4 regions of the Serratia marcescens subsp. marcescens ATCC 13880 genome follow, and region 1 is predicted to be linked to each of the others. Evidence: predicted binding sites of a transcription regulator. Region 1 holds the regulator's gene; each other region holds the start of a gene.

What was found. The regulator PurR, encoded in region 1, represses purine synthesis genes. The targets are predictions, from matches to a motif close to CANGCAAACGTTTGCNTG.
Region 2: purE (5-(carboxyamino)imidazole ribonucleotide mutase) is a predicted target of PurR. The motif match lies at 3,824-3,841, and genes of this name have one in related genera.
Region 3: purM (phosphoribosylformylglycinamidine cyclo-ligase) is a predicted target of PurR. The motif match lies at 2,705-2,722, and genes of this name have one in related genera.
Region 4: J0F90_RS22020 (NCS2 family permease) is a predicted target of PurR. The motif match lies at 4,295-4,312, and genes of this name have one in related genera.

Annotation. Positions count from the first base shown of each region.
Region 1 covers NZ_CP071238.1:2,285,752-2,293,292, forward strand. The annotation lists gene J0F90_RS11005 (I78 family peptidase inhibitor) at 1-37, shown strand, start outside; gene cfa (cyclopropane fatty acyl phospholipid synthase) at 110-1,261, opposite strand; gene punC (purine nucleoside transporter PunC) at 1,606-2,817, opposite strand; gene punR (DNA-binding transcriptional activator PunR) at 2,941-3,897, shown strand; gene purR (HTH-type transcriptional repressor PurR) at 3,885-4,910, opposite strand; gene cydH (cytochrome bd-I oxidase subunit CydH) at 5,235-5,324, shown strand; gene sodB (superoxide dismutase [Fe]) at 5,391-5,969, opposite strand; gene J0F90_RS11040 (C40 family peptidase) at 6,169-6,987, opposite strand; gene J0F90_RS11045 (Grx4 family monothiol glutaredoxin) at 7,404-7,541, shown strand, end outside.
Region 2 covers NZ_CP071238.1:1,175,631-1,183,171, forward strand. The annotation lists gene ybbP (putative ABC transporter permease subunit YbbP) at 1-1,651, shown strand, start outside; gene J0F90_RS05455 (hypothetical protein) at 1,780-2,079, shown strand; gene purK (5-(carboxyamino)imidazole ribonucleotide synthase) at 2,157-3,224, opposite strand; gene purE (5-(carboxyamino)imidazole ribonucleotide mutase) at 3,221-3,745, opposite strand; gene J0F90_RS05470 (UDP-2,3-diacylglucosamine diphosphatase) at 3,895-4,617, opposite strand; gene ppiB (peptidylprolyl isomerase B) at 4,628-5,122, opposite strand; gene cysS (cysteine--tRNA ligase) at 5,432-6,817, shown strand; gene ybcJ (ribosome-associated protein YbcJ) at 6,878-7,090, opposite strand; gene folD (bifunctional methylenetetrahydrofolate dehydrogenase/methenyltetrahydrofolate cyclohydrolase FolD) at 7,101-7,541, opposite strand, start outside.
Region 3 covers NZ_CP071238.1:3,747,548-3,755,088, reverse strand. The annotation lists gene J0F90_RS17990 (hypothetical protein) at 1-74, opposite strand, end outside; gene speG (spermidine N1-acetyltransferase) at 279-830, opposite strand; gene purN (phosphoribosylglycinamide formyltransferase) at 944-1,582, opposite strand; gene purM (phosphoribosylformylglycinamidine cyclo-ligase) at 1,582-2,619, opposite strand; gene upp (uracil phosphoribosyltransferase) at 2,875-3,501, shown strand; gene uraA (uracil permease) at 3,709-4,998, shown strand; gene J0F90_RS17960 (GlsB/YeaQ/YmgE family stress response membrane protein) at 5,046-5,294, opposite strand; gene J0F90_RS17955 (hypothetical protein) at 5,328-5,843, opposite strand; gene hda (DnaA inactivator Hda) at 6,116-6,817, shown strand; gene arsC (arsenate reductase (glutaredoxin)) at 6,866-7,219, opposite strand; gene bepA (beta-barrel assembly-enhancing protease) at 7,240-7,541, opposite strand, start outside.
Region 4 covers NZ_CP071238.1:4,602,270-4,609,810, forward strand. The annotation lists gene J0F90_RS22010 (LysR family transcriptional regulator) at 1-870, shown strand, start outside; gene J0F90_RS22015 (Na+/H+ antiporter) at 947-2,596, opposite strand; gene J0F90_RS22020 (NCS2 family permease) at 2,794-4,155, opposite strand; gene J0F90_RS22025 (VOC family protein) at 4,488-4,895, opposite strand; gene J0F90_RS22030 (glutathione S-transferase family protein) at 4,943-5,611, opposite strand; gene J0F90_RS22035 (lipocalin-like domain-containing protein) at 5,608-6,051, opposite strand; gene bhsA (multiple stress resistance protein BhsA) at 6,247-6,507, shown strand; gene J0F90_RS22045 (3-oxoacyl-ACP reductase family protein) at 6,657-7,406, shown strand.

The DNA.
Region 1 (7,541 bases):
CAGCGACGATAAAATCATCCGCGTTTACTGCGGCTAAGCCGCCTGGTTAGAAAGAACAAAAAAGCCCCGGCGATGAGGTTGCCGGGGCTTTTTTTATTAGGGGGAGCGTTCAGCGTGCGACGCGGATGCCGCCTTCCACGCCTTTCGGGCTGAACACCACCTGCCATAGCTGCAGATCGCGCGCCCGGAACGCGCCGGCGCAGGCGTTCAGATAATAGCTGAACATCCGTTCGAAGCGCTCGGAATAGCGCTCGGCGAGCTGCGGCCACGCCTGTTTGAAGCGCTCGAACCAGGCCATCAGCGTGCGATCGTAGTCGGCGCCGATGTTGTGCCAGTCTTCCATCACGAAATGGCCTTCGCTGGCCTCGGCGATATGTCTCACTGAGGGCAGGCAGCCGTTCGGGAAGATATATTTGTTGATCCAGGGATCGACGTTCATGTCGGTCTTGTTGGAGCCGATGGTGTGCAGCAGGAACAGGCCGTGCGGTGCCAGATTGCGCTCCACCACGTCGAAATAGGTGCGGTAGTTTTTCGGCCCGACATGCTCGAACATGCCAACGGACACGATGCGATCGAACTGCTGATGCAGATCGCGATAATCCTGCAACAGGATCTGCACATCCAGCCCGGCGCAGCGCGCCTGAGCCAGCTTCTGCTGTTCGGCGGAAATGGTCACGCCGACCACCGACACGCCGTAATTTTTCGCCGCATAGGCGGAAAGGCCGCCCCAGCCGCAGCCGATGTCCAGCAAACGCATGCCCGGCTGCAGCTGCAGTTTCTCGCAGATCATCCGCAGCTTGGCTTCCTGCGCTTCCTCCAGCGTGGTGGCGTCTTTCCAGTAGCCGCAGGAATATTGCATGTAAGGATCGAGCATCAGGGTAAACAGATCGTTGCCAAGATCGTAATGCTCTTTGCCGACGATCCAGGCGCGCTTTTTCGATTGCAGATTGGTCAGGCGCGCGGCGGCGATACGCAGGGTATCTTTCAGGTGGTGGGGGAGTTTCTTCTCCAGCCCGGCGCTGACCACGCGCTGAAAGAACATATCCAGCCGCTCGCACTCCCACCAACCGTCCATATAGCTTTCGCCCAGGCCCAGTGACCCTTGCTGCAAAACGCGTTTAAAGAATTCGGGATTTTTAACCTGAATATCGAAAGGGCGCGATCCGTTGATTTCGATACCGGCCAGACCGAGCATTTCGTGCGCGATACGGTACCACTGGTTATCCTGGATGCTCAGATCTTCTATACACGATGAACTCATAGCTTCTCCATCACCTTCTTCTGACTGATGACCCGTTAGGAAACAGCTTAGACAATTTCTGCGGGTGCATACGTATACCAACGGGAAATAAGCCCGCGGCGTCTGATATCCGACTATGAACAGAGGAAATTTAAAGAAACGGCCCGACGCAAACGGCGCAGGATAAACGCCTCTTTAAAAAAAGAGTGTGACGCAAGGCGCGTACACAATAGCTGATTGAGATATAGAGATTATAAGGTGTTACTTTACAAGGTTGTTTTTGAGTATAGGCGTGCCGAGGCGTTGACTCAACTGTAAATCGCACTTGGCACGCATATTCTTTAAGTGATTATTAATCTTGGTAATTATGACGCTGAGTTAGCATGTTCCCGCTGTGCCTTTTGCTGCGCATCGGCCGCTTTTCCCCGCTGCAGGAAATAACCCAGCGCGGCCAGGACTACCGTAGATACCATCACCGTCACCGTTGCCAACAGCGGCTGGGCAATAAACGCCGACACCAGCATGCTCGCCACAAAACACAGCCCCAATTGCAGCGTATTTTGCAGCGCGGCGGCTTTACCGCTGCTTTCCGGGAATGGCATCAGCGCATTCGCCACCATGATCGGGTAGCCGGCGCCGTTGACCAGCGCCATGACGCAGAACGGGATCAGCAGCGTGGTGAGCGTCGGATTGGTCAGGGTCGCCACCAGATACAGGGCCACCATGCTGACAGCATAAGCTACCAGCAGCCACGGCAGCAGGGTTTTGCCATTGATGCGCTTGAGCGCGGCGCGGCAGCCATAGCCCCCCAACAGGAAAGCCAGCGTCTGCGGCACATAGCTCAGACCGATGTCGCTCGGGCCGTAGCCCATATCACCGAGGATGAACGGCGAGCCGGTCAGCCAGGCAAAGAAGCCGGCCGAGCAGGCGGCGTACATAGCGACGTTGCCGCTGAACACCGGGGATTTCAATAATTGCCAAAAACTGACGCCGCTTTTTGGCGCATCGGCGGCGGGTTGCGTTTTGGCGCGATCTTTGAGCAGCAACGTCGGCAGCAGCAGCAGGGCGGTGATGGCCAACAGCACGGCGAAGATCGCGCGCCAGCTGGCGTGGTTCAGCAGCCAGGCGCCAAGCAGCGGCGCCAACGCCGGCGACAGCGCCACCAGCGGCATGATGGTGGCGAATACGCGGTTGGCCTGGCCTTCGCGGTAGCGGTCGACCACCAGCGCTTGCCAGATGGCGGCGGCGGAACAGACGCCGACGGCCTGAATAAAGCGCAGTATCCAGAGCTGCACGGCATTTTCCACCCACAGCATGCCCAGGCAGCCGAGCGCGAACAGCGACAGGCCAATCAATAATACCGGTTTGCGGCCCAGTCGGTCGGAGAGCGGCCCCCACAGCAACTGCGCGAAGGCGAAGCCGGCCAGAAAGATGCTCAGGCTGGCGCTGACCGCGCCGGCGGAAATTTGCAGTTCCTCCCGCATGGCGCCGAAGGCGGGCAGGTACATATCGGTCGCCAGATAACCCAGCATGCTCAGGCCGGCGAGGTAGAACATAAAACCAAAGGAGTTTCGCATGGTATTTCTCGTTAATATTTTAGTGTCGCAGGTTTTTAGCGCCGGCCAGTGTATCCGGCTGGATCTCTGCTTGTGAAACGGTAATATTTGCAAAGTGCTGTTAAAAAAATTGAAGGCAAAGCGATGTGGTCTGAATATTCTCTTGAAGTTGTTGACGCGGTGGCGCGCACCGGCAGTTTCAGCGCGGCGGCGCAGGAGCTGCACCGGGTACCGTCGGCGGTGAGCTATACCGTGCGGCAACTGGAACAATGGCTGGCGGTGCCGCTGTTTGAGCGGCGTCACCGTGATGTGGAGTTGACGCCGGCCGGCGCGCTGTTTATCAAGGATGCGCGAGTTGTTATCAAAAAAATGCTCGACACCCGCCGCCACTGTCAACAGGTGGCCAACGGGTGGCGCGGCCAGCTGAATATCGCAGTCGACATCATCGTCAAACCGCAGCGCAGCCGCCAGCTGGTGCTGGATTTCTACCGCCATTTCCCCGACGTTGAACTGATGCTGCAACCCGAGGTGTTCAACGGCGTGTGGGATGCGTTGGTGGACGGCAGGGTGGACATGGCGATCGGCGCCACGCGCGCGGTGCCGGTCGGCGGCGGCTTCGCTTTCCGCGACATGGGGGATATGAACTGGCTGTGCGTAGTCAGCCCACAGCATCCGTTGGCGCAGCTGGCAGGGCCATTGAATGACGATCGGTTGAGGCCATACCCTGCGCTTTGTCTGGAAGACACCTCGCGCAATCTGCCCAAGCGCGTCACTTGGACGCTGGATAACCAGCGGCGGCTGGTGGTGCCGGACTGGACCTCGGCGCTCGACTGTTTGTGCGCCGGATTGTGCGTCGGCATGATGCCGGCGCATCTGGCGCTGCCGCTGGTGCAGTGCGGTGAGCTGAAGGCGTTGCAGTTGCAGCAGCCGTTTCCCGCCAGCCCCTGCTGCCTGACCTGGCAACAGGATAAACCGTCACCGGCGATGAGCTGGCTGCTGGCGTACTTGGGCGATGGCGAGACGCTGAATCAGGAGTGGCTGAGTGAGGCGGCACCGGAAGCCGCGCAGGCCTCCGGCAGGGAAGATGATCAGCGGCGGTAGTCGATGAACGGACCATCGGCGACCGAACGGCGTTCGACCAGCTTCGGATGCACTTCGATCACCTGCGATTCTTCGCGCTTGCTGATGATGCGATCCAGCAGCATGGTGAAGGCCATTTCTCCCAGGCGTTCTTTCGGCTGGTGAATGGTGGTCAGCGCCGGGGTGAAGTAGCGGGCGTTGCGCACGTTGTCATAGCCGATCACGGAAATATCCTGCGGCACTCGCAGCCCCAGCTCGTCAGCGGCGCAGATGGCGCCCATCGCCATGATGTCGCCGCCGCAAAATACCGCGGTCGGCCGCTGTTTTTGCGACAGGATTTGGTGCATCGCCTTGTAGCCGGACTCCGGCTCGAAGTCACCCTGGACGATCCACTCTTCGCGAATGTCGATATGCGCTTCCTGCAGCGCCTTCATAAAGCCCTGATGACGGCCGCCGCCGGTGTTGCGCGACAGCTGGCCCGGGATGGCGCCGATATCGCGGTGGCCGCGCTCGATCAGGTAACGGCCGGCCAGATAGCCGCCTTCGAACGCGTTATCGATGATGGTGTCGGTGAAGTCGCCGCGCGCGGCGCCCCAGTCCATCACCACCATCGGGATATTACGGTAGTCCTCCAGCATGCCCAGCAGTTGATCCGGGTATTCGGAACACATGACCAGCAGGCCGTCGACGCGCTTTTGCGCCAGCATCGCCAGGTAGGCGCGCTGCTTGTCCAGATTGTTGTGCGAGTTGCACAGGATCAGGGTGTAACCTTTGCTGTAGCAGCTGTTTTCCACCGCCTCGATCACTTCGGCAAAATAGGGCGCTTCGCTCGAGGTGGCCAGCAGGCCGATCGACTTGGTGTGATTGACTTTCAGGCTGCGCGCCACGGCGCTCGGCGAGTAGTGCAGCTCTTTGATGGCGGCCCACACGGCCGCTTTGGTCTCTTCGGCGACGAAACGAGTCTTATTGATGACGTGCGAAACGGTGGTGGTGGAAACGCCCGCGCGTTTGGCCACATCTTTAATCGTTGCCATGTAAGGAATGACTCCTGAACTCACATGTTTACAGCATGTAAGTGTGATGTTAATCGTTTGCCTACGTAGATCCTTCTCCAGAGAAGCGAAAACTGAGTTTTTAGTGTGTTGAAGTCTTCAGCGCTTAATCAGGAGGGGCATGGATGCCGGTACGCAGTTGTGAACTGCGAATTTTGTCGCATATTGAACAAAAGTGGAAGAGGTAATCGAGATTATAAACCGGGAAATGATAACAAGATTTTATCGGCGAACTGTGGGAAAATGATTTGACGTACTAATTGTGCGCCTTTTATCCTTAGGAAAGCCCATTTTAAAGGAGTTGTCATGGATACCGATCTGAAGATGTCTCTGTTCACTACCGTCGGCGCGTTGGCGATGATCATCGCTTTCAGCTTTGTCGCCGCGTTGAACTGATCTCCCGCCGGTTTTAAAAAAGGCGCAGCCTCTGGCTGCGCCTCGTTACTTAGGCAAGGCCTGCGTTTACGCCAGGTTTTCCGCCGCAAATGTCCAGTTGACCAACGCCCAGAAGTTTTCCAGGTATTTTGGACGCGCATTGCGGTAATCGATGTAATACGCGTGTTCCCACACGTCAACGGTCAGCAGCGGTTTATCTTCACCGGTCAGCGGAGTTGCCGCGTTGGAGGTGTTGACGATCGCCAGCGCGCCGTCCGGTTTTTTCACCAGCCAGGTCCAGCCGGCGCCGAAGTTTTTCACGGCGGCATCGGTGAACTGTTCTTTGAACGCAGCGAAAGAGCCGAAGGATTTGACGATCGCGGCCGCCAGTTCGCCCTGCGGTTCACCGCCGCCCTGTGGCGACAGGCAGTGCCAGTAGAAGGTGTGGTTCCACACCTGCGCGGCGTTGTTGAACACGCCGCCGTTGGAGGTCTTGATGATCTCCTCGAGCGATTTGCCCTCGAACTCGCTGCCTTTCACCAGGTTGTTCAGGTTAACTACGTAGGTATTGTGGTGTTTGCCGTAGTGGTATTCCAGGGTCTCGGCGGAGATGTGCGGCTCGAGCGCGTTTTTCTCATACGGTAATGCAGGTAATTCAAACGACATTGCTTCCTCCTTTACAGCGCCACTTTTTTCCCGCCGAGGCGGGAGCCAGATGGGCCGTTTTTTATTGTGGTCATTCAATCTTAACAATTTTCATCATAAAAAACAGGAAGAAAAGCGAGAAATGCGCGTGGGGAGGTGCGATGGGCGATAGCTTGAGCAGGCGGTTGCGACCGGGGCCGCAACCGCGCAGAGCAGGGAGTTAACGGATGGTTTTCGGCGTCACTACGCGGCGTGCGCCGATGTAGTGGTTCTGCCAATAGTCGTTGTCGAGCTGGCTGATGCGGATCTCTTCGCCGGTGCGCGGCGACTGGATGAATTTGCCGTTGCCGAGATAGACGCCGACATGATCCGCCACGCCGCGGTTGTTGATGCGGAAGAACACCAAATCGCCGCTTTCCAGTTCGCTTTTCTTGATCGGCGCCGCGTCGCGCAGGTGATACATTTCGTTGGCGGTGCGCGGCATCTTGATTTTCACCACGTCTTTATAGGCGTAATAGATAAGTCCGCTACAGTCGAAGCCGGTGCGCGGCGAGCTGCCGCCCCAGCGGTAAGGTTTGCCCATCTGATCCATCAGCTTGGCCATCGCAGTCTGCTTGGCGTGCTGGTAACGCTTTTTGTGCGCCGGGCTGAGTTTCAACGGTTTTTCATCACGCGCCAGCTTGGCGGTAGCCATACCGGCGTCGCGGTGGCGGCCATAGCCTTTTTTATAGCCCTTTTTCGGCGGGGTGACTTTAATCTTGGCGATTTTCTGCGCTTTGGCCTTGGGTTTGGCGCTGACGATCTTTTTCGCGCTTTTCTCGCTTTTGACCTTGGCGGTCCTGGTTTTTTTCTCGGGGGCCGTCACTTTGGCTTTTTTGGCGGCTTTATCCGCTTTCTTTTTTCTGCGGTCATCGGGCCGCGCTTCATTAACATGGCTTTTACGCTGCTCGGCGGCAACGCGCGCCTGTGGCGCAGCGTGCGCCAGATTGAAGAAGAGCTGCGTAAACAGCAGCGCAAAGAGCGTAAGAATTAAACGCATGTCGACGTCACCAACCTTGGCCCCGAAACGGATATCGAAAGAGTTACAGTATTCCCGAACTTCGCCATATAAAACAGCGAAGAACTCATAAATAATAATCCATATTGTGAGAAAACGTTAATGACATTTTTTTTGGTTTAAAATCAGCCTGTTGATGTATAAAAAAGCGCCAGGCGACGGTGGCGGATATAATTAAGCCGCGCCGTCATCGCGGCGCAATATATTAGTGAAATGGTCGGATTAAAAATGTTATTCTCAACGTATGTTTTGACCGGAATGACGTGGCCGGTGAAACGCGATCGGCGGCGGGCGAATATCCTTGCAAAAGATGGCGTTTTCTTGCGACTGTTCCAGCCGCTACAATAGCCCGCATGATGCATGTTGTAGCCATGAAATGTGGCTTGAGGAAGCAATAAATGACGACGACACTTGAAAAAATTCAGCACCAGATCGCTGAAAACCCGATTCTGCTGTACATGAAAGGTTCGCCAAAGCTGCCGAGCTGCGGCTTTTCCGCGCAGGCTGTGCAAGCGCTGTCCGCCTGCGGCGAGCGT
Region 2 (7,541 bases), 1.1 Mb from region 1:
GGCGATGAGCCACTATTGCCGCAGCCGTTACGATCTGATCGCGGTGCTGAAAACCCTCGGCGCCGGGCGTGGCGCGCTGCGTAAATTGATCGTCGGCCAGTGGCTGGCGGTGATGGCGCTGGCGGCGGCGTGCGGCGGGGCGATCGGGCTGGCGTTTGAAGCGTTGCTGATCCGCCTGCTGAAGTCGGTATTACCGGCTGCGTTGCCTGCCGCCGGCGCCTGGCCCTGGCTGTGGGCGCTCGGCGCGCTGGTGCTGATCTCGCTGCTGGTCGGGCTGCGGCCGTATCGCCAGCTGCTGGCCACCCAGCCGCTGCGGGTGCTGCGCCGCGATGTGACGGCCAACGTCTGGCCGCTGCGCTACTTCCTGCCGGTGACGGCGGCGATCGTGGTGGCGCTGTTGGTGGCGCTGATGGGGGCCAGCACGCTGCTGTGGGCGATCCTGGCTGGCATGGCGGTGCTGGCGCTGCTGCTGGGCGGCATCGGTTGGGGCAGCCTGCTGTTGCTGCGCCGCATCACGCTCAAGAGCCTGGCGCTGCGGCTGGCGGTTAACCGCCTGCTGCACCAGCCCTGGGTGACCATCAGCCAGCTGGCGGCGTTTTCGCTGTCGTTCATGCTGCTGGCGCTGCTGTTGGTGTTGCGCGGCGATCTGCTCGAACGCTGGCAGCAACAGCTGCCGCCGGACAGTCCGAACTATTTCCTGCTCAACATGACCGAGGCGCAGGTGCCGCAGGTGAAAGCTTTCCTGCAGCAGCACCAGATCAAGCCGGAAACCTATTATCCGATCGTCCGGGTGCGCCTGACCGAGATAAACCAGCAGGTGGCGACCGAGCGGGTGCATGAAGACGATCCGGGCGGCGAGGCGGTGAACCGCGAGCTGAACCTGACCTGGCTGGCCGATCTGCCGGATCACAATCCGCTGGTGGCGGGCAATTGGCCGCCGAAAACCGGTGAGGTTTCGATGGATGAAGGCATCGCCGGGCGGCTGAAGATCACGCTGGGTGATACGCTGACCTTCAGCGGCGATACCCAGGCGTTCAGCGCCAAAGTCACCAGCCTGCGCCAGGTGGATTGGGAAAGTCTGAAGCCGAACTTTTACTTTATCTTCCCGCCGGGCGCGCTGGACGACCAGCCGCAGACCTGGCTCACCAGCTTTCGCTACGATGGCGACGGCCAGATGCTGACTCAGCTCAATCGCCAGTTCCCGACGCTCAGCCTGCTGGACATCGGCGCGATCCTGAAACAGGTCGGCGGCGTGCTGCAACAGGTCAGCCGCGCGCTGGAGGTGATGGTGGTGCTGGTGGTGCTGTGCGGCGGCTTGCTGCTGCTGGCGCAGGTGCAGGTCGGCATGCGTCAGCGGCGGCAGGAGCTGGTGGTCTATCGCACGCTGGGCGCCGGCAAACGGCTGCTGCGCCGCACGCTGTGGTGCGAGTTTGCTTTGCTGGGGCTGGTGGCGGGCATCGCGGCGGCGGTGGGCGCCGAGGCGGCGCTGTGGCTGCTGCAGAGCCGGGTGTTTGACTTCCCGTGGACGCCGACGCCGGTGCTGTGGTGGGCGCTGCCGCTGGCCAGCGCGCTGCTGCTGTCGCTGTGCGGCGGCTGGCTGGGCGTGCGGCTGCTGCGCGGCAAGGCGCTGTTCCGCAGTTATGAGGGTTGATGCGGCTATTTATAACGCCGGATGTGATAAGCGCCCGGCTTGGCAGAAATAGAGGCGTCGTCTTTAAACTGTATTATTTTCGTGTTTTATAATGTGTTATCTGCGGGTTACCACCAGGAACGAAGGGAATGAAAATCTACTGGTCACTTAAAAGTATCCCGGAATTAAAAAATTTGCCTTTGCGCGAACGTCTCGGACGTTGGCAGCGTGGCCTTGCTTCAGCGGGATTTTTTAACGGAACGGGCATATTGCTGGTTGCATTGTTGCCGTGGTTTTCGATTCTTATCGCTAACGATCTGACCCTTAATTACCCTTTCTTGCGCAATCATATCGTCACAGCGCTTGGATATGGCATCAGCGGTTTTTTGGGTGTGAATCTGATGATAAGAAGTATGCTAAGGAAAAATAAGAATATTTTTTCTGATTAAGCGCGGCGGTTTAAAATTGTCGTCATAAAAAAGGGGTTAGCCTTAGGCTAACCCCTTTTACTTTCGGCGGCGGCACCTTAGGCCAGCTTCTGCTGCGCCCAGGCCAGCCCGCTTTGGTATTCGCCCGGCAGCAGCGGCGCCAGCGCCTGCAACGCCTGGCGCAGATCGGCGGCGCTCGGGTCGTTCAGATTGAGGTGGCCGACCTTGCGGCCCGGGCGCACCTCTTTCTCATACCAGTGCAGATGCACCAGCGGCAGCGACAGCCACTGTTCGTTGACAGCGGTGCCGATCAGGTTGACCATCACCGACGGCGTGCTCACCACCGGCTGCGGCAGCGGCAGGCCGAGGATGGCGCGCAGGTGCAGCTCGAACTGGCTGATGGAGGCGCCGTTTTGCGTCCAGTGGCCGCTGTTGTGCACGCGCGGCGCCAGTTCGTTGATCAGCAGCCGATCGCCGACGATAAAGCACTCCATAGCCATCACGCCGACATAGTTCAGCTCGTTCAGGATCGCCGCCAGCATCTGCTCGGCCTGTCGCTGCAGCGCTGGATTGGGCTGCGGCAACGCCACGCTGGCGCGCAGAATGCCGTCTTCATGCAGGTTATGGGTCAGCGGGTAGAATACCGAACGGCCGTCGTGGCCGCGCGCGCCCACCAGCGACACTTCGCCGGAGAAATTGATGCCTTGCTCGACGATGCACTCGCCATAGGCGTCGGCCGGCAGTTCGGCTTCCTGGCCCGGCCGCAAGCGCCACTGGCCGCGGCCGTCATAGCCGCCGACCCGGCGTTTGACGATCGCCAGCTCGCCCAGCGCAGCGAATACCTGCGGCCATTCGGCGGCGCTCGCCAGCAACTGCCACGGCGCAGTCGCCAGGCCGAGCTGGTCGAGCAGCTGTTTTTGCGTCAGGCGATCCGCCAGACGCGGGAAGATGTCGCGGTTGACGAAGGCGCTGTGGGTCGCCAGCTCGCGCGTCAGCGCGGTTTCCGGCCAGCGTTCTATCTCGGCGGTAATGACGCTGTTCTGATACGGCACCGCTTCAGGTTCGGCATCGATGCCGACAGGGTAGACGGCGATGCCCAGCGGTTCGCCGGCCTGGCGTAGCATGCGCCCCAGTTGGCCGTTGCCCAGTACGCAAACCGGCTTCATGCGTCCTCCCGCGGATCGGGGTGGTTCAAGACGTCTTCAGTCTGCGCCTGACGCCAGTCCGCCAAACGCTGCGCCAGCGCGGCGTCGTGCAGCGCCAGGATCTGCATCGCCAGCAGCCCGGCGTTGGCGGCGCCGGCTTTGCCGATCGCCAGCGTGCCCACCGGAATGCCGCGCGGCATCTGCACGATGGAGTACAGGCTGTCCACGCCGCTCAGCGCGGCGCTTTGCACCGGCACGCCCAACACCGGCACCAGGGTTTTCGCCGCCAGCATGCCCGGCAGATGCGCCGCACCGCCGGCGCCGGCGATGATCACGTCAAAGCCGTTGGCGGTAGCCTGCTCGGCGAAGCTGAACAGCTTGTCCGGCGTGCGGTGAGCGGAAACGACTTCGACATGGAAGGGGACATCGAGCTGGGTCAGGACTTCGGCGGCGAACTGCATGGTGGCCCAGTCACTTTTCGATCCCATTACAATTGCGATTTTCGCCCCGGTATTGGCGGCTGAAGCGGCGTTGGCTCCCATGGGTGTAAGGCTCCTGTGATTTGTCTGGCGTCGGCTGAGGGCCGAATGAGGGCGTAGAGCATACCATGAGCGCACGGCGAGGAAAACGGTTGCGTCGCCGGTTTTCACCGTCGAAAGCGCGAATTTTCACTCTCGCGCCAGTGCGGAATTCAGAATGGGAATGAGATCAGCTCGACGGCGTCGGCGCTGACTTTGATCATCGATCCTTCGACGTGCCAGGCACCCAGCACCGCGCGATGGGCTTCGCCATTGCTCAGCGCCAGCCGGTGCACCGCCGGGCGATGGGTATGGCCGTGGATCATCCAGTGCACGTCGTGGCGCAGCATGGTTTGTTCGACCGCTTGCGGGTTGACGTCCATGATGGCGTCCGACTTGTACTGGTTGGATTGCTGGCTACGGGCGCGCATCTTGGCGGCGATTTTCAGTCGCCAGCGCAGCGGCATCGCGAGGAACAGTTTTTGAATCAGCGGGTTGTGCACTTTACGGCGAAATTGCTGATAGGCTTGATCGTCGGTGCACAGGGTGTCGCCGTGCAGGATCAGGATCCTGCGGCCGTACAGCTCCAGCACTTTTTCTTCCGGCAGCAGCTGCATGCCGCTGGCGCGGGCGAAGCGCTTGCCGAGCAGAAAATCGCGGTTGCCGTGGATGAAATAGCAGGGCACGCCGGCCTGTTGCAGCGCTTTCAGCGCCGCGGCGATCTCCGCGTGCAGCGGCTCGGGATCGTCGTCGCCGATCCAGGCCTCAAACAGGTCGCCGAGGATGTACAGCGCGTCGGCGTGCATCGCTTCGCGCCGTAAAAAACGCAGAAAACCGGCAGTGATTGCCGGTTCCTGTGCGCACAAGTGCAGATCTGCGATGAACAGCGTACTCATGCAGCCGCGATTACTCGCTGACGGTCACGCTGTTGATGACGACGTCTTCTACCGGTACGTCCTGGTGCATGCCGCTGCGGCCGGTTTTCACGCCTTTGATCTTGTTGACCACGTCCATGCCTTCAACCACTTCAGCGAACACGCAGTAGCCCCAGCCCTGCACGTTTTCGCCGCGGAAGTTCAGGAAGTCGTTGTCAGCCACGTTGATGAAGAACTGTGCGGTGGCGGAGTGCGGATCGTTGGTACGCGCCATTGCCAGGGTGCCGATGGTGTTTTTCAGACCGTTGTTGGCTTCGTTCTTGATAGCCGCATTGGTCGCTTTCTGGTTCATGCCCGGCTCGAAACCGCCGCCCTGGATCATGAAGCCGTTGATCACACGGTGGAAGATGGTGTTGTCGTAGAAACCGGCGCGGCAGTAGTTCAGGAAGTTTTCAACGGTAACCGGCGCTTTGTCAGCAAAGGTCTTGATGACGATATCGCCGTGATTGGTGTGGAAAGTAACCATAGTTTTAATCCTAACAAGATGAAGTGAGACGCCACGTAAAGCGAGTGAACATTCAGACCGCCCTTATAACATATCCGCCCCGGCGAGTCAGCAGCGGGTCAACCGCGCACTGTCTGTGGTAATTGTTTTGTTGTTATATTATAACAATTATGCCGACAGCCGGATTTTACGCGTTTTCTTCGCGTGAAATCAGCAAAGCTTGGCCTTAACCTTGCAATAGATCAGGCTTCAGGTTTCAATACGCTACCGGGCGTAAAACCTGAAGCCCGGTTATCTTTTTTGTTATCACGCACACCACGGAATCTCCCGATGCTAAAGATTTTTAATACCCTGAGTCGTCAAAAAGAGGAATTCAAACCCATTCATGCCGGGAAAGTGGGCATGTACGTGTGCGGGGTAACCATCTATGACCTGTGTCACATCGGCCACGGTCGTACCTTTGTCGCTTTCGACGTGGTGGCGCGTTATCTGCGCTATCTCGGCTATTCGCTGAACTACGTGCGCAACGTCACCGACGTAGACGACAAAATCATTCGCCGCGCGGCGGAAAATCATGAGACTTGCGACCAGCTGACCGAACGCATGCTGGCGGAAATGCACGCCGACTTCGACGCGCTGCTGATCGATCGTCCGGATCAAGAGCCGCGCGCGACCCAGCACATCGCCGAGATCATCGAGATCACGCAGCGTCTTATCGATCGCGATCACGCTTACGTGGCCAGCAACGGCGACGTGATGTTCTCCATCGACAGCGATCCGCAATACGGCCTGCTGTCGCGTCAGGATCTGGATCAGCTGCAGGCCGGCGCGCGCGTGGAGATCGACGACGTGAAGCGCAACCCGATGGACTTCGTGCTGTGGAAAATGTCCAAGCCGGGCGAGCCGAGCTGGCAGTCGCCGTGGGGGCCGGGCCGTCCGGGCTGGCACATCGAATGCTCCGCCATGAACTGCAAACAGCTGGGCACCCACTTCGACATCCACGGCGGCGGTTCCGATCTGATGTTCCCGCACCACGAGAACGAGATCGCACAGTCGAGCTGCGCCCACGATGGCCCGTACGTCAATTACTGGATGCACTCCGGCATGGTGATGATCGACAAAGAGAAGATGTCCAAATCGCTCGATAACTTCTTCACCATCCGCGACGTGCTCGGCCATTACGATGCGGAGACGGTGCGTTACTTCCTGATGTCCGGCCACTATCGCAGCCAGCTGAACTACAGCGAAGAGAACCTCAAGCAGGCGCGCACCGCGCTGGAGCGCCTCTATACCGCGCTGCGTGGCACCGACGCCGATGCCGTGCCGGCCGGCGGCGAAGCGTTCGAAGCCCGCTTCCGCGAAGCGATGGACGACGACTTCAACACTCCGGAAGCCTACTCGGCGCTGTTCGATCTGGCCCGCGAGGTTAACCGCCTGAAGAGCGAAGACATGGCGGCGGCCAACGGCATGGCGGCGGAACTGCGCAAGCTGGCGAAAGTGCTCGGCCTGCTGCAGCAGGAGCCGGAGCAGTTCCTGCAAGGGGGCGCACAGGTTGACGACGGCGAAGTGGCGGAGATTGAAGCGCTGATCAAACAGCGTAACGAAGCGCGCGCCGCCAAGGACTGGGCGCTGGCGGACGCCGCTCGCGATCGGTTGAACGAGATGAACATCGTGCTGGAAGACGGCCCGCAGGGCACCACCTGGCGCCGTAAGTAAGCCGGCCGAAGTGAAAACAAAAAAGGCGCTGAATTCAGCGCCTTTTTCTATGGCTGCGGGTTAGGGTTTAACCATGACCTTGCCGCCGTTGAACTCCACCACCTGATCGGCGACGATCTTGCAGCGCTTGCGGGTTTCGACCTTGCCGTCGACTTTCACCAGTCCTTCGGCGATGACTTCTTTGGCGGCGCCGCCGCTTTCACACCAGCCCTGGAACTTCAGCAGATCGCACAGTTCGACGTGGGGATGATTGTCCAGATTGAAAATTTCCATACTGCCTTACTTATTTAGGTTGAACGTCGTGATATTCCTCGCAGGCCTGCAAGGTATTTTGGATCAGTGTAGCCACGGTCATCGGGCCAACGCCACCCGGCACCGGGGTGATGTAGGCGGCGCGCTCGCTGGCGGCGTCGAAGTCGACATCGCCCACCACTTTACCGCTTTCCAGACGGTTGATGCCGACGTCCACTACGATGGCGCCCGGTTTGATCCAGTCGCCCGGGATGAAGCCCGGTTTGCCGACCGCCACCACCAGCAGATCGGCGTTCTCGACGTGGTGACGCAGATTTTTGGTGAAACGGTGGGTGACGGTGGTGGTGCAACCGGCCAGCAGCAGCTCCATGCTCATCGGGCGGCCGACGATGTTGGAGGCGCCGACCACCACGGCGTTCAGGCCGTAGGTATCGATGTTATAACGCTCCAGCAGGGTGACGATGCCGCGCGG
Region 3 (7,541 bases), 1.5 Mb from region 1:
TAGGTATTCAGGCCGGCGGCGATGGCGAGCATCGCCAGGCCGATAAAAAGCAGCAGGTTTGAGACGGTCGTCATGGCATTTTTCCTTTGTAGAGGCAGAGGGTAACTATTATTATCACTATTAATTATTGTTCGATTAATTATCTTGAGGAATATTATTTGCTTTCGTATTCATCAGATTATTTCCTGACGATAAAATAGTATCCATTAATACTAGTCGCTTATTTTCCAATAAAAAACCCGCCTGTGCGGGTTTTCTCTTTTTTTTCTCGCGAATTGTCACTTCACCAGCGGCTTATCGCTTGGCGTTTTGAACTTCGCCAGATATTGCGGCTGGAAGATGCACATGCGCAGCACGGTGCGGTATTCGCCGTTGACGAAGAACTCGTCGATCAGCTCGCCTTCCACGTTGAAGCCCAGCTTGCTGTAGATGTGGATCGCCTTCGGGTTCTCCTTATCGACGATCAGGTACAGCTTGTACAGGTTCAGCACCGAGAAACCGTAGTCCATCGCCAGGCGGGCGGCGGTGCTGGCATAGCCTTTGCCCTGGTGGGCGGGATCGATGATGATCTGGAACTCAGCGCGGCGGTGGATGTGATCGATCTCCACCAGCTCTACCAGGCCGACCTTGGCGCCTTCGTGCTCGATGATAAAGCGGCGCTCGCTCTGATCGTGGATGTGTTTGTCGTAGAGATCGGAAAGCTCGACAAAGGCTTCGTAGGGTTCTTCAAACCAATAGCGCATGACGCTGGCGTTGTTGTCCATCTGGTGGACGAACGACAGATCGTCCCGTTCCAATGGGCGTAACCTGACGCTGGCAGTGCTGGACATGTGGGCTCCTCTGTGCCGTGAAATTGTGCAAAGTATAACTTCACAGAATGGATGAAGGCGAAAAAAAACGGCGCCGCGCGGGCGCCGTTTAGGCAAGGTTCAGGCTGCGCGCATCAGTCGGCGGCGTGACCCTGCTCAGGCAGGCGTTCGCCGTCCAGCCAGGCGGCGCCGTCGCGCATCGCCAGGCGGCCGTCGACGAACCAGCTCACCACCAGCGGATAGATCGTGTGTTCCTGGGTTTGCACCCGTTCAACTACGTCATCCTCTTCGTCGTCAGCGAAAATCGGCACCTTGGCCTGCAAGATCACCGGGCCGCCGTCGAGCTGTTCGGTCACGAAGTGCACCGAGGTGCCGTGTTCGCTGTCGCCGTTGTCAATGGCCTGACGGTGGGTATGCAGCCCCGGGTATTTCGGCAGCAGGGAAGGGTGGATGTTCAGCATGCGGCCGGCATAACGCTGCACGAACTGCGGGCTGAGGATGCGCATGTAGCCGGCCAGCACCACCAGATCGGGCTGGTGCTGGTCGATGGCGTCCGCCAATGCGGCGTCGAACGCCGTGCGATCGGCGTAGGCCTTGGCATCCAGCGCCTGGGCGGCGATGCCCGCCGCTTCGGCGCGTTGCAGGCCATAAGCCTGCGCCTTGTTGCTGAACACCGCCACGATTTCGGCGGCGATGCGGCCCTGCTGGCAGGCGTCAATCAGCGCCTGGAGATTGCTCCCCTGGCCGGAGACCAACACCACGATCTTTTTCATCAGTTGATGACCACTTGTTGTTCGTCGGAAGAGGCGGTCAGTTTACCGATTTTCCACGCTTTTTCACCTGCCGCGGTCAGCAGCGCGATGGCCGCTTCCACTTCGGCTTCCGGCAGGGCGATGACCATGCCTACGCCGCAGTTGAAGGTGCGGTACATTTCATGACGGCTGACGTTGCCGGCCTGCTGCAGCCAGGTGAACACCGCCGGCCACTGCCAGCTGGCTTCGTCGATCACCGCCTGCATGCCTTCCGGCAGCACGCGCGGAATGTTTTCCCAGAAGCCGCCGCCGGTGAGGTGAGCGATGGCGTGTACGTCAACCTTCTCGATCAGCTCCAGCACGGACTTCACGTAAATTTTGGTCGGCGCCAGCAGGTGGTCGGCCAGCGGCTTGCCTTCCAGCTGAGTGGCGGTCGGATCGGTGTTGCTCACTTCCAGGATCTTGCGCACCAGCGAGTAGCCGTTGGAGTGCGGGCCGGAAGCGCCCAGGGCGATCAGCGCATCGCCGGACTGCACTTTGCTGCCGTCGATGATCTCGGATTTTTCGACCACGCCGACGCAGAAACCGGCCACGTCGTAGTCTTCGCCGTGGTACATGCCCGGCATTTCAGCGGTTTCGCCGCCCACCAGCGCACAGCCGGACTGTTTGCAGCCTTCGGCGATGCCGGTGATCACGCTGGCCGCGGTGTCCACATCCAGCTTGCCGGTCGCGTAGTAGTCGAGGAAGAACAGCGGCTCGGCGCCCTGAACCACCAGATCGTTGACGCACATCGCCACCAGATCGATGCCGATGGTGTCGTGGCGTTTCAAATCCATCGCCAGACGCAGTTTGGTGCCCACGCCGTCGGTACCGGAAACCAGCACCGGCTCGCGGTATTTCTGCGGCAACGCACACAGGGCGCCAAACCCGCCCAGACCGCCCATCACTTCCGGGCGACGGGTCTGTTTAACTACACCTTTGATGCGATCTACCAATGCGTTGCCTGCATCGATATCGACACCTGCGTCTTTATAGCTGAGAGAGGTTTTGTCGGTCACTGCGCGATTCCCCACGACGGTTTGCGGTTTGAAAACTGTGCTTCCGATGTTGATTCCGGAATAAGGCGCGGCAATTCTAACAGCGCAGGCAAACGTTTGCGAGCGGCTTGTGAACCGGCTTCGCTTTTTCGTCATCTATACTGATATTCAAACTTTTGTTGATCCCGATCGGGCTATTGTGGGTGGCGCGGCGAAAAAAAGGAGGTATAATCCCGCGATTTTTTTGGCCGCAACCACCTTAATAGGAGAAAAATGATGAAGATCGTTGAGGTGAAACACCCGCTGGTAAAACACAAGCTTGGCCTGATGCGCGAAAATGACATCAGCACCAAACGCTTCCGTGAGCTGGCCTCAGAAGTGGGTAGTTTACTGACCTATGAAGCGACCGCCGATCTGGAGACGGAAAAAGTCACCATCGAAGGCTGGTGCGGGCCAGTTGAAGTGGATCAGATCAAAGGGAAAAAGATTACCGTAGTGCCAATCCTGCGCGCAGGCCTGGGCATGATGGAAGGGGTGCTGGAGCACGTGCCGAGCGCGCGCATCAGCGTGGTGGGCGTATACCGCGACGAAGAAACCCTGGAGCCGGTGCCGTACTTCCAGAAACTGGTTTCCAACATCGAAGAGCGCATGGCGCTGGTCGTCGACCCGATGCTGGCCACCGGCGGTTCGATGATCGCCACTATCGATCTGCTGAAGAAAGCCGGTTGCCACAGCATCAAGGTGCTGGTCCTGGTTGCGGCGCCGGAAGGCATCGCCGCGCTGGAGAAAGCGCATCCGGACGTTGAACTGTACACCGCCTCCATCGATCAGTGTCTGAACGACAAGGGCTACATCGTGCCGGGCCTGGGCGATGCGGGCGACAAGATATTTGGTACCAAGTAAACATTTGAGCCGACTTAACGAGTCGGCTTTTTTATGCTCTTCGTCTTTCAAGCTACAGCGTTGTTGGCTGCAGGCAATAACCCCAGTCACTTATTTGATATAAGCTTCTGGGGATTATTGCCCTGGCCGCCTGGCTGTAACTTGAAATCCATTGAGCATAGACAATTCAGCTTGCATAACGATTAATGACTCAGAGGAAAAGCACCCATGACCCGTCGCGCCATCGGCGTCAGCGAGCGCCCGCCGCTGCTCCAGACCATTCCGCTCAGCTTCCAGCACCTGTTCGCCATGTTCGGCGCCACCGTGCTGGTGCCTATCCTGTTCAAGATCAACCCGGCGACCGTGCTGTTGTTCAACGGCATCGGCACGCTGCTGTATCTGTTCATCTGTAAAGGCAAGATCCCGGCCTACCTCGGTTCCAGTTTCGCGTTTATCTCGCCGGTGTTGCTGCTGTTGCCGCTCGGTTACGAAGTGGCGTTGGGCGGTTTCATCATGTGCGGCGTGCTGTTCTGCCTGGTGGCGCTGATCGTGAAAAAGGCCGGCACCGGTTGGCTGGACGTGATGTTCCCGCCGGCGGCGATGGGGGCGATCGTCGCCGTCATCGGCCTGGAGCTGGCGGGCGTGGCGGCCAACATGGCGGGCCTGCTGCCGGCGGAAGGCGCCAGCGCCGACTCGACCACCATCACCATTTCGCTGGTGACGCTGGCGGTCACGGTGCTCGGCTCGGTGCTGTTCCGCGGCTTCCTGGCGATTATCCCGATCCTGATCGGCGTGCTGGTGGGCTATGCGCTGTCGTTCTTTATGGGCGTGGTGGATTTGACCCCGATCCGCGAGGCGCACTGGTTCGCACTGCCGACCTTTTACACCCCGCGCTTTGAGTGGTTCGCCATCTTCACCATTCTGCCGGCGGCGCTGGTGGTGATCGCCGAGCACGTCGGCCACCTGGTGGTGACCGCCAACATCGTGAAGAAAGACCTGATCCGCGATCCGGGCCTGCACCGCTCGATGTTCGCCAACGGCATCTCGACGGTATTCTCGGGCTTCTTCGGCTCCACGCCGAATACCACCTACGGCGAGAACATCGGCGTGATGGCCATCACCAAGGTCTACAGCACCTGGGTGATCGGCGGCGCGGCGGTGCTGGCGATCCTGCTGTCCTGCATCGGCAAGCTGGCGGCGGCGATCCAGGCGGTGCCGGTGCCGGTGATGGGCGGCGTTTCCCTGCTGCTGTACGGCGTGATCGGCGCCTCGGGCATTCGCGTGCTGATCGAGTCCAAAGTGGATTACAACAAAGCGCAAAACCTGATTTTAACCTCGGTGATCCTGATTATCGGCGTGAGCGGCGCCAAGGTGCATATCGGCGCGGCGGAGCTGAAAGGCATGGCGCTGGCGACCATCGTCGGCATTGGCTTGAGCCTGCTGTTCAAGGTCATCAGCCTGTTCCGGAAGAAAGAAGAGGTGCTCGACGCGCCGGACGAACCGGCGGAGCAGAAGTAACGAAAAGGGCAGCCCAAGGGCTGCCCTTTTGACTTATGGCATTCGCCTTAGCTGCGAATTTTGCGGTACACGAACAGCACCACGATGGCGCCGATAACCGCCACCACGAAGCTGCCGAAGTTGAAGCCGTCAACCTTGCCGTAGCCGAAGAAGGTGCTGATATAGCCGCCGACCACGGCGCCGATGATCCCCAGCACGACGGTCAGAATAAAGCCGCCGCCGTCTTTGCCGGGCATGATCCACTTAGCCAAAATACCGGCGATCAGGCCGAAGATAATCCAGGAAATAATCCCCATTTACTGCTCCTTTCTTTTGTGGCTGAGAATAGCTTACTGCTGGGTGGCCGGCTGAGTATTGCCGTTCACCGCCGCATCGGTTTCTTGTTTCAACTCTTGCGCTTTGTTTTCGGCGCTGTTTTTGATGGCTTCGGTCTTCGCCTTGGCCTGCTCGGTCAGATCGTTGGCGCCGTTGATGGCGTCGTTTTTGATGGCCTTGGCCTGATCCACCAACTGCTGGCTCTGTTTGCCTGCGTCGTCTTTGATCGCGGCGGCCTTGGCCTTGGCGTCGTTGGTGATGGCGTCCGCCTGCTTGGCGGCGTCTTCTTTAATCGCCGAAGCTTTGTCTTTCAGCTGATCCGCCTGAGTGGCGGCCTCTTTTTTGATTTCATCCGCCGTCGCTTTCGCCTTGTCCGTCAGATCGTCCGCTTTTTTCTGGGCGGCGTCTTTCATCTGCTCGGCGCTGTCTTTGGCTTTATCCAGGTTGGCGTCAACCTTGGACGAGTCATCACAGCCGGCAACCAACAACCCGATAAAGGAGGCCAACAGCACTTTATTCCATACTTTCATCGTCTATATCCTTGCAGAAACCTTGTTGATGGTGATTGCGTTTAGCCTACCTATACTAGGCCAGATTTGGCTTAAATGACAAATTTAACCTGCGCAGGCATGGGGTTAGGGAATTAACTCGGATAATTCTTGCCTTGGCGGGGGCCGCAGCCAATCAAGCGGCGCTTAGGCATTGTTCACTATTGCGGCATAAGATCCAGCCGGTTCAACAGCGCCCGTTTTCTGTGTTAAACTGCCCACGTTTTTCTGCCAGTTTTGGTTGAGGTGCTTCTCTGAATACGCCGGCACAGCTTTCACTGCCACTTTATCTTCCCGATGATGAAACTTTCGCCAGTTTTTATCCGGGCGAGAACCCATCCCTATTAGCCGCGATCCAATCCGCCGTCCGTCAGGAACATGGCAGCTATATCTATTTCTGGTCGCGTGAAGGCGGCGGGCGCAGCCATTTGCTGCATGCGGCCTGCGCAGAGCTTTCGCAGAAGGGGGAAGCGGTGGGCTATGTGCCGCTCGACAAGCGCGCTTATTTCGTGCCTGAAGTGTTGGACGGCATGGAGCAGCTGGCGCTGGTCTGCATCGATAATATCGAATGCATCGCCGGCGACGAAGAGTGGGAGATGGCGATCTTCAACCTTTACAACCGCATCCTGGAAACCGGCCGCACCCGTTTGTTCATCACCGGGGATCGCCCGCCGCGTCAGCTGAACCTGCGTTTGCCGGATCTGGCTTCGCGTCTGGACTGGGGGCAGATCTACAAGTTGCAGCCGCTGTCGGACGAAGAGAAACTGCTGGCGCTGCAGCTGCGCGGCAAACTGCGCGGCTTTGAGCTGCCGGAAGACGTGGGCCGCTTCCTGCTGAAACGGCTGGATCGCGAGATGCGCACGCTGTTTATGACTCTCGATCAGCTCGATCGCGCCTCGATCACTGCCCAACGCAAGCTCACCATTCCGTTCGTTAAAGAGATCCTGGGGCTGTAGCCGCTACCGTAAAAGAAAGGGCGCAATAGTCCGCGCCCGAATTCGAATTTACAAAATCTCCAGCACCTGCTCCGGTGGCCGGCCGATGCGCGCCTTGCTGCCTTTCACCACGATCGGTCGTTCGATCAGTTTCGGGTTCGCCGTCATCGCCGCCAGCAGTTGCTCTTCGCTCAGGCTGTCGTCCGCCAGCTTCAATTCCTTATACAGATCTTCTTTTTTGCGCATCAGATCGCGCGCCGATGTGAAGCCCAGTTCCTTCAACAGCTTTTTCAGCTCATCGACCGTAGGGGGCGTATCGAGGTACAGCACCACCTTCGGATCGACGCCGTGCTGTTCCAGCAGCGCCAGGGTTTCACGGCTCTTGGAGCAGCGCGGGTTGTGGTAAATCGTGACGTTTTTCATGGCGTTCATTCCTTGTTGAATCAGCTGCGCTGGTATTGGCGGAAGCGCTGTTGCAGTTGGCGCAGCTGGTCGATGCGCGCATCGTAACGCGCCTGTTTCAGGCTGCCGAGTTTTTGCAGCGAGCTGGCATTGCTGAGCAGGCCGATGGCCTGATCGAGCCGGCCGGTCAGCGCCAGGCTTTCGGCGCGGGCCGACAGCTCTTCATCGCGCAGCCCCTGAGCGGCGCTGGCTTGCGCCAGCAGATCCCAGCCGTTCGGATCGTCCGGATGGGCAAAGGTGTAGCGGTTCAGGATCTTCGACGCCTGCGCCGGTTGGTTGCCTT
Region 4 (7,541 bases), 2.3 Mb from region 1:
CGCTACTTCGTTGAAGTGGTGCGCCAGCAAAGCTTCACCCGCGCGGCGGAAAAACTGTTCGTCACCCAGCCCACCATCAGCAAAATGCTGCGGCATCTGGAGGAAGAGCTGGAATGCACGCTGCTGATCCGCGAAGGCCGCAAGCTGCGCCTGACCGACAGCGGCCAGGCGGTGTACCAGCGCGGCCTGACGATCCTCGACGAATTCCGCCAGCTGGAGGCGGAACTGGAAGACATCAGCTCGGTGAAAAAGGGCGTGCTGCGGCTGGGCATTCCGCCGATGGTCGGCAGGCAGATCGCCGATCTGATCCGCCGCTTTCGCCAGACCTACCCCGGCATTGAATTGAAGATTTCCGAACTGGGCGGGTTGTCGGTCGAACAGGCGGTGATGTCCGGCGAACTGGATCTGGCGATGACCGTGTTGCCCTTCGATTCGGCGCAGCCGCTGACCTTTCTGCCGCTGCTGGGCCACCCGATGTGCGTGGTGGCGCCGCGCACGCCGCAATGGCTCAACCGCACCCGCATCAATATCGCCGAATTGGCCGACAGCCCGATCCTGATTTATAACGAAGACTTTGCGCTGTACAAGATGCTGATGAAGGCGTTTCGCCAGGCCGGTTTTGAACCGCAAATCGCGGTGCGCAGCGGCCAATGGGACTTCCTCGCCTCGATGGTGCAGGCCGGCGTGGGCATCGCCATGCTGCCGGAGCCGGTTTGCCGCTGGCTGGACAAGGAAAACCTGGTCTGGCTGCCGCTGGAGCCGCGCATGGAGTGGAAAATCGGCCTGATCTGGCGCCAGGGCAGCTACTTGTCGCACAGCGCGCAGGCCTGGATCGCCTGCTGCCGCGACTACTGGCCGCCGCTCAAGTAGCCAAAAAACAAGGGCCGCACAGGCGGCCCTTCAGGACAGAAATAAAGAGGAAAAACGTTAATTCCCCCTCTGAGGTTTACCCTTCGCGTTCGATCAACAGCGCTTCGAGCAGGTCGAGATCGTGCAGCAGTTTTTGCAGCGTCTCGTTGCTGATTTTCTGCGTGGCGCGCAGATGGTACAGCTCGCCGCGCTCGGCGCGCAGCGCCGTCAGGCGGAAACGCCGCTCGAGGTTTTCCATCGCCAACGCATTCTCGATATCGTCTTTCGACGCGATACGCCGCCGCAGCATGCCCGTCACCCGCGAGCTGACCTCTTTCAGCACCTGCGGATCGAGGTTTTCTTCGGTATCGGCAACCAGGCGCTCTTCCATTTTATTCACGCTCTCGATCGCCACCTCGGCCGCCATGGCGATCGCCATGCGCTCTTCCTGCTTGCTGGCGCTCTTGTCGGCCACCTGCACGCCACGCAGCAGCAGCGGCAACGCCAGCACGCCGACGATCAGCGACAGCAGGATCACCCCGGCGGCGATAAACACCAGCTGATAGCGCGCCGGGAAGGCAGTGCCGTCGCTCAGCAACAGCGGTATCGACAGCACGCCGGCCAGGGTAATCGCCCCGCGCACCCCGGCGAACGACGCCACCCACAGCTCACGCGTGCTGTAATCGCCGAACTGCAGCGGACGCTTTTTCATAAAGCGGTTGCTGGCCTTCTTCATTATCCACAGCCAGGTAAAACGCAGCACCAGCAGCGCGGCGTAGATGGTGGCCACGTCGGCGAACAGATACCAGGTCTGGATGGTCGGATCCAGCTCCGCCTGCAGGATGGAGGTTTCAAGAATGCCCGGCAGCTGCAGGCCCAACATGATGAACACCATGCCGTTGAACACGAACTCCAGCATCGCCCACACGCTGTTGGCGCGCAGGCGCATCGCCAGCGGCGCGTTGCGGATCACGCCGGACTGGCTGATGGTCATCCCCGCCGCCACCGCAGCCAGGATGCCGGAGACGCCGATATGTTCGGCGATCAGATAAGAAGCGAACGGCAGCAGCAGCAGGAACACGATCTGGGTCGCCGGATCGTCGCCGCTCCAGCGGCTCATCACCCGCAGCGATTTACTGTAGGTCCAGGTGACCGCCACGCCGGCCAGCAGGCCGCCGATCGCCACTTTGAGGAATTCAAGGGTCGCGCCGCCCACGGTGAACACCATGGTGCCCATCGCCACCGCGATGGCGAACTTGAGCGACACCAGGCCGGACGCGTCGTTCATCAGCGCCTCGCCCTCGAGCACCCCCATGATCGGCTTGGGAATGCGCCCTTTGCCGACGATGCCGGACAGCGCCACGGCATCCGTCGGCGACAGCACCGCCGCCAGCGCGAAGGCCGCCACCAGCGGAATGCCCGGCACCATGGCGTAGATCAGATAACCGACGCCGACCACGGTGATAAGCACCAGCACCAGCGCCAGGCCGAGAATTTCACGCCCGTGATGCAGGAACTCCCGCGTCGGCGTTTTCCAGCCGTCGGCGAACAGCAACGGCGGGATGAACAGCACCAGGAACAGTTCGGGATCAAAATCGACGTGCAGCCCGAAATGCGGCCAGGCCAGCAGGGCCCCGATGGCGATTTGCATCAGCGGCAGCGGCACCTGGAACGGCAACATGCGCGTCACCACCCCGGACAGGGAGACCACCAGGATCAAAATGAGGATTGTAAAAAAGATTTCCATGCTTTCCTTAGACTCTACGATTCAGACGACATCGGCTCAGGGCCTGCGTTGGTCACGATAGTAGATCACTTTTTTTACAGCCGTTAAAGCTTGTTGTGCCTTTCAAAACGCGGTGCAGAGCAGAAGAAGACTTATCTTAAGAAGGGAATTGCCGTAACAGGCTCCCCCGCCCGGCGGGCGAGGGAAACCCAAGGGGCTTAAATCGCCCAGCCGCCGGCGTAGAACGCCACCAGCGCCACGGCGATCAGCACGGTGCCGATGTTCAGCTTGCGCCATTCGCCGGAGAAGATGCGGCCGATGACCAGCGAGCTGAAGCCCAGCATGATGCCGGTGACGATGTTGCAGGTCAGCACGATGAACACGGCGCACAGCAGGCCGGCCATCGCGTCGACGAAGTCGTTGAAGTCCAGCTTGGTGACATTGCTCAGCATCAGCAGGCCGACGTACATCAGCGCCGGCGCGGTGGCGTAAACCGGCACCAGATAGGCCAGCGGCGACAGGAACAGGATCAGCAGGAACAGAATGCCGACCACGGTGGCGGTCAGGCCGGTCTTGCCGCCCGCGGCGGTGCCGGCGGCGGACTCGATGTAAACCGCAGCGGGCGCGGCGCCCACCAGGCCGGAGAAGATGCTGCTAAGGGAATCCGAGGTCAGCGCCTTGCCGCCGTTGATGATCTGCCCGTCTTTATCCAGCAGATTGGCCTGCCCGGCCACCGCGCGGATGGTGCCGGTGGCGTCGAACACCGCAGTCATCACCAGCGCCAGCACGCTCGGCAACACCACCGGCTGCAATGCGCCCATGATGTCCAGGCTGAAGATCAACGACTTGCCGTCAGCGTCCGCCAGGCTCGGCATGGCGAACAGCCCCTGGTATTTCACCGCCGGGTCGAAGATCAGGCCGATGATGGAAATGGCGATGATCACCAGCAAAATGCCGCCGGGCACGCGCAGTTTCTCCAGGCCGAAGATCACCGCCAGGCCGACCAGCGTCATGACGACCGGGAAAGAGGTGAACGCGCCGAGCGCCACCGGCAAGCCATCCAGCGGGTTCTTCACCACCAGGCCGACGCCGTTGGCGGCGATCAGCAGCAGGAACAGCCCGATGCCGATGCCGGTGCCGTGCGCCACGCCCATCGGCAGGTTGCGCAGGATCCAGGCGCGGATGCCGGTGACCGAGATAATGGTAAACAGCACGCCCATCAGGAACACCGCGCCCAGCGCCACCGGAATGCTGATGTGTTGGCCCAGCACCAGGCTGAAGGCGGTAAAGGCGGTCAACGAGATCGCACAGCCGATGGCCATCGGCAGGTTAGCCCACAGCCCCATCAACAGCGACCCCAGACCGGCCACCAGGCAGGTGGAGACGAACACCGCCGCCGGCGGGAAACCCGCTTTGCCCAGCATGCTCGGCACCACGATCACCGAGTACACCATCGCCAGGAAGGTGGTCAGCCCCGCCACCACCTCCTGACGCACGCTGCTGCCGCGCGCGGAAATTTTAAAATAGCCATCAAGCCCGCCGGTTGGTTTTGCGGCGTGGTTCGCTTGAGAGTTCGACATAGGTTACTTCCCCTGTGTTTCATGAATCGGCCCGTCACAGCAGGCCTGTAATCTCGCCCGCGCCCGATCGCCACGTAATCGTTTAGGTCACGTTCCGCATCCTTGCCCTTATGCCACACCGCCAACGGCGATGCGCACCCAGGCAAACGTTTAACTCGCAGCGCGCGGTACGGGTGATTTATGGTGGTTTATTCAAGGCAAACGATTATCCTGCCTTCCCTAGCGTCTAATCAACTAAAGATCGCGGCAATTTATGCAGAAAGCGGCGGTAATGGCGCTCGCGCGATAAAACCGGGACGACGGTCGCCCCGGCGAACGCCGTCATGGCGGGGTTATTGCGTCTGCACCGCAGCGGGATCCATATACATCAATTCCCAGATATGACCGTCCAGATCCTGAAATCCATGGCCGTACATCACGCCGTAGTCCCGCGGCGGGTGGTAGGTGTTGCCGCCGCCGGCGACCGCCTTGCGCACCAGTTCGTCCACCGCCGCCCGGCTGGGTTGCGACAGGCACACCAACACTTCGGTGGCCTGGTTGGCATCGCCGATCGGGTTCGGGGTAAACATCCTGAATTTGTCGTGGGTCAGCAGCATCACGTAAATCGTGTCGCTGACCACCATGCATGCGGCGGTATCGTCGGTAAATTGCGGGTTGAAGCTGAAGCCGAGCTGGGTAAAAAACGCCATTGAGGCGGGCAGATCGCGTACGGGCAGGTTAACGAAGATTTGCGTAGCCATGGGCTACCTCCGATGAAGAATGACCCCATCGAGTATAGCCCATCCGCTTAACTCAGCAGGTCGTAAGGACCGCCCTGCTCCAATGCTCGCTGGTAGGCGGGCCGGGCGTGAATGCGCTGCAGGAAGCCGCGCAGTTTCGGGCAATCATCCAACGCGCCGCGCGCCGCCATCGCCTCCAGCGGGAAGCTCATCTGAATATCCGCTGCGCTGAAGTCGTTGCCAACGAACCAGCTGCCCTTATTCAGGTGCTGTTCGAGGTATTCGCAGTGCGGCGCGATCTGCTTGTCGAGGTATTCCCGCTGCACGCCTTTGCCGATCGCGCCGGCCACCGGCCGCAGCAGCCAGGGGATCGGCGGCTGGCCGAGACGGCTGAACACCAGCTTCATCACCAACAGCGGCATCAGCGATCCTTCGGCGTAGTGCAGCCAGTAGCGGTATTGCTGACGCGCGTGGAAGTCGGTTGGCATAAACATGCCCTGTGCGTCGTAGGCTTCCTGCAAGTATTCGATAATGGCGCCGGATTCCGCCAGCGTCAGATCGCCATCGACGATCACCGGCGATTTGCCCAGCGGGTGGATCTTTTTCAGCGCCGGCGGCGCCAGCATGGTCTGCGGATCGCGCTCGTAGCGCTGCACCTGATAAGGCACGCCCAGCTCTTCCAGAAACCACAGAATGCGCTGCGACCGCGAGTGATTGAGATGATGAACGATGATCATGACGAAGCCCCTGTCCGCTGCCACACCAGTTCGCCAACCTGCACGCCGTTGCCGAGCTGCAGCGGCACCGTGCGCAACGTCAGCCGATCGCCGCTGAAAGCGTAAAAACGCACCTGACGGCTGCCTACCCAGTTGGGGAACGAACAGCCTTCGACCTGATGCACCACCCGCTGCTCGCTTTCTTCCACCTGATAGTGGCCAAAGTAGCAAATCATATTGATGAAGGCGGCGCGGATCTCCCGCTCAGACCCCTGCGCCAAATCGGCGGCGGCGAAACGCGGCCGCACGGCGCTGTAAAGCTGCGCCGCCATCGTGCCGTTGGCCTCATAGTGGATGCGCCCCAACACCTGCTCGCCCAGCGGGTAATTCAGCTCGCCGTTCTGGTTTTTGAACACCGACGACACCAACGCCCAACTGCCGATAAACGCGCTTATCGTCATGACGCTTCTCCGGTTAAGGATCGTCTGTAAAGGGTAGTGGCGATTTTTGCCCCGCGCCAGCGGATGAAAAACAATCAATTTATTTGACAGAGATACTCAAAACTCTCCGATTTTTTATTCACATCCGGTGCACTAGTATTTAACACATCGAGAGACAACGGGCTCTCACCTAACAAACACTCTGAGGAACGCATCATGAAAAACGTCAAAATTTTTGCTACCGCTGCGCTGCTGGCTACCGCTTCTTTCGCAACCTTCGCCGCTGACCTGCCTTCCAGTCAACCTGCTGCAGACGCCCAGAAGATCGGCGTCGTCACCGTGAGCGGCGCCGCTAACCTGAGCGCGCTGGAAAGCGAACTGGCCAGCAAAGCCGCCGCGTCGGGCGCCAGCTCCTACCGCATCGTCGCCGCCGGTGGTCAGAACAAACTGTACGGCACCGCAGAAATCTTCAACTGATCGTCGGACAGCCAACCGACGGAAGAAAGAAGCCCCGCAAGGGGCTTTTCTCGTTGTGGGCAGGCAAAGCTCTTTGTGAACAGTGGCCGCCGGACATTTCACCGATACTGGGAATAACGCCTTACCCTCACCCACTTTGGAGAAATAACATGACCACAGCACTCCCACTGCAAGGCAAAGTCGCATTCGTTCAGGGCGGTTCCCGCGGCATCGGCGCCGCCATCGTTAAACGCTTGGCGAGCGAGGGCGCCGCCGTCGCCTTTACCTACGCCGCCTCGGCCGATCGCGCCGAAGCGGTGGCGAGCGCCGTTACCACCGCCGGCGGCAAAGTCCTCGCCATCAAGGCCGACAGCGCCGATGCGGCGGCGCTGCAGCAGGCGGTTCGCCAGGCGGTGAGCCACTTCGGCAACCTGGATATTCTGGTGAACAACGCCGGGGTATTTACGCTGGGCGGCACCGAGGAACTGGCGCTGGACGACCTGGATCGCATGCTGGCGGTCAATGTGCGCAGCGTATTCGTCGCCAGCCAGGAGGCGGCGCGCCACATGAACGACGGCGGCCGAATCATCCACATCGGCAGCACCAACGCCGAGCGCGTGCCGTTCGGCGGCGCGGCGGTGTACGCGATGAGCAAATCGGCGCTGGTCGGGTTGACCAAGGGCATGGCGCGCGATCTCGGCCCACGCAGCATCACCGTCAATAACGTGCAGCCCGGCCCGGTGGATACCGAGATGAACCCGGACGCCGGCGAGTTCGCCGATCAGCTCAAGCAGCTGATGGCGATCGGCCGTTACGGCAAAGATGAAGAGATCGCCGGTTTCGTCGCCTACCTGGCGGGCCCGCAGGCGGGTTATATCACCGGCGCCAGTCTGAGCATCGACGGCGGCTTCTCGGCGTAGCGCTCAAAGCCCCGCAAGGGGCTTTTTTTCATTCGCTCGCCGACGACCGCTCCCCACCTCGCACGGCATATTCGCCTTCAAAGACAATAATAGAATTAGTTTATGCGCAAAAATGGAATAGTTTATTGACGATTC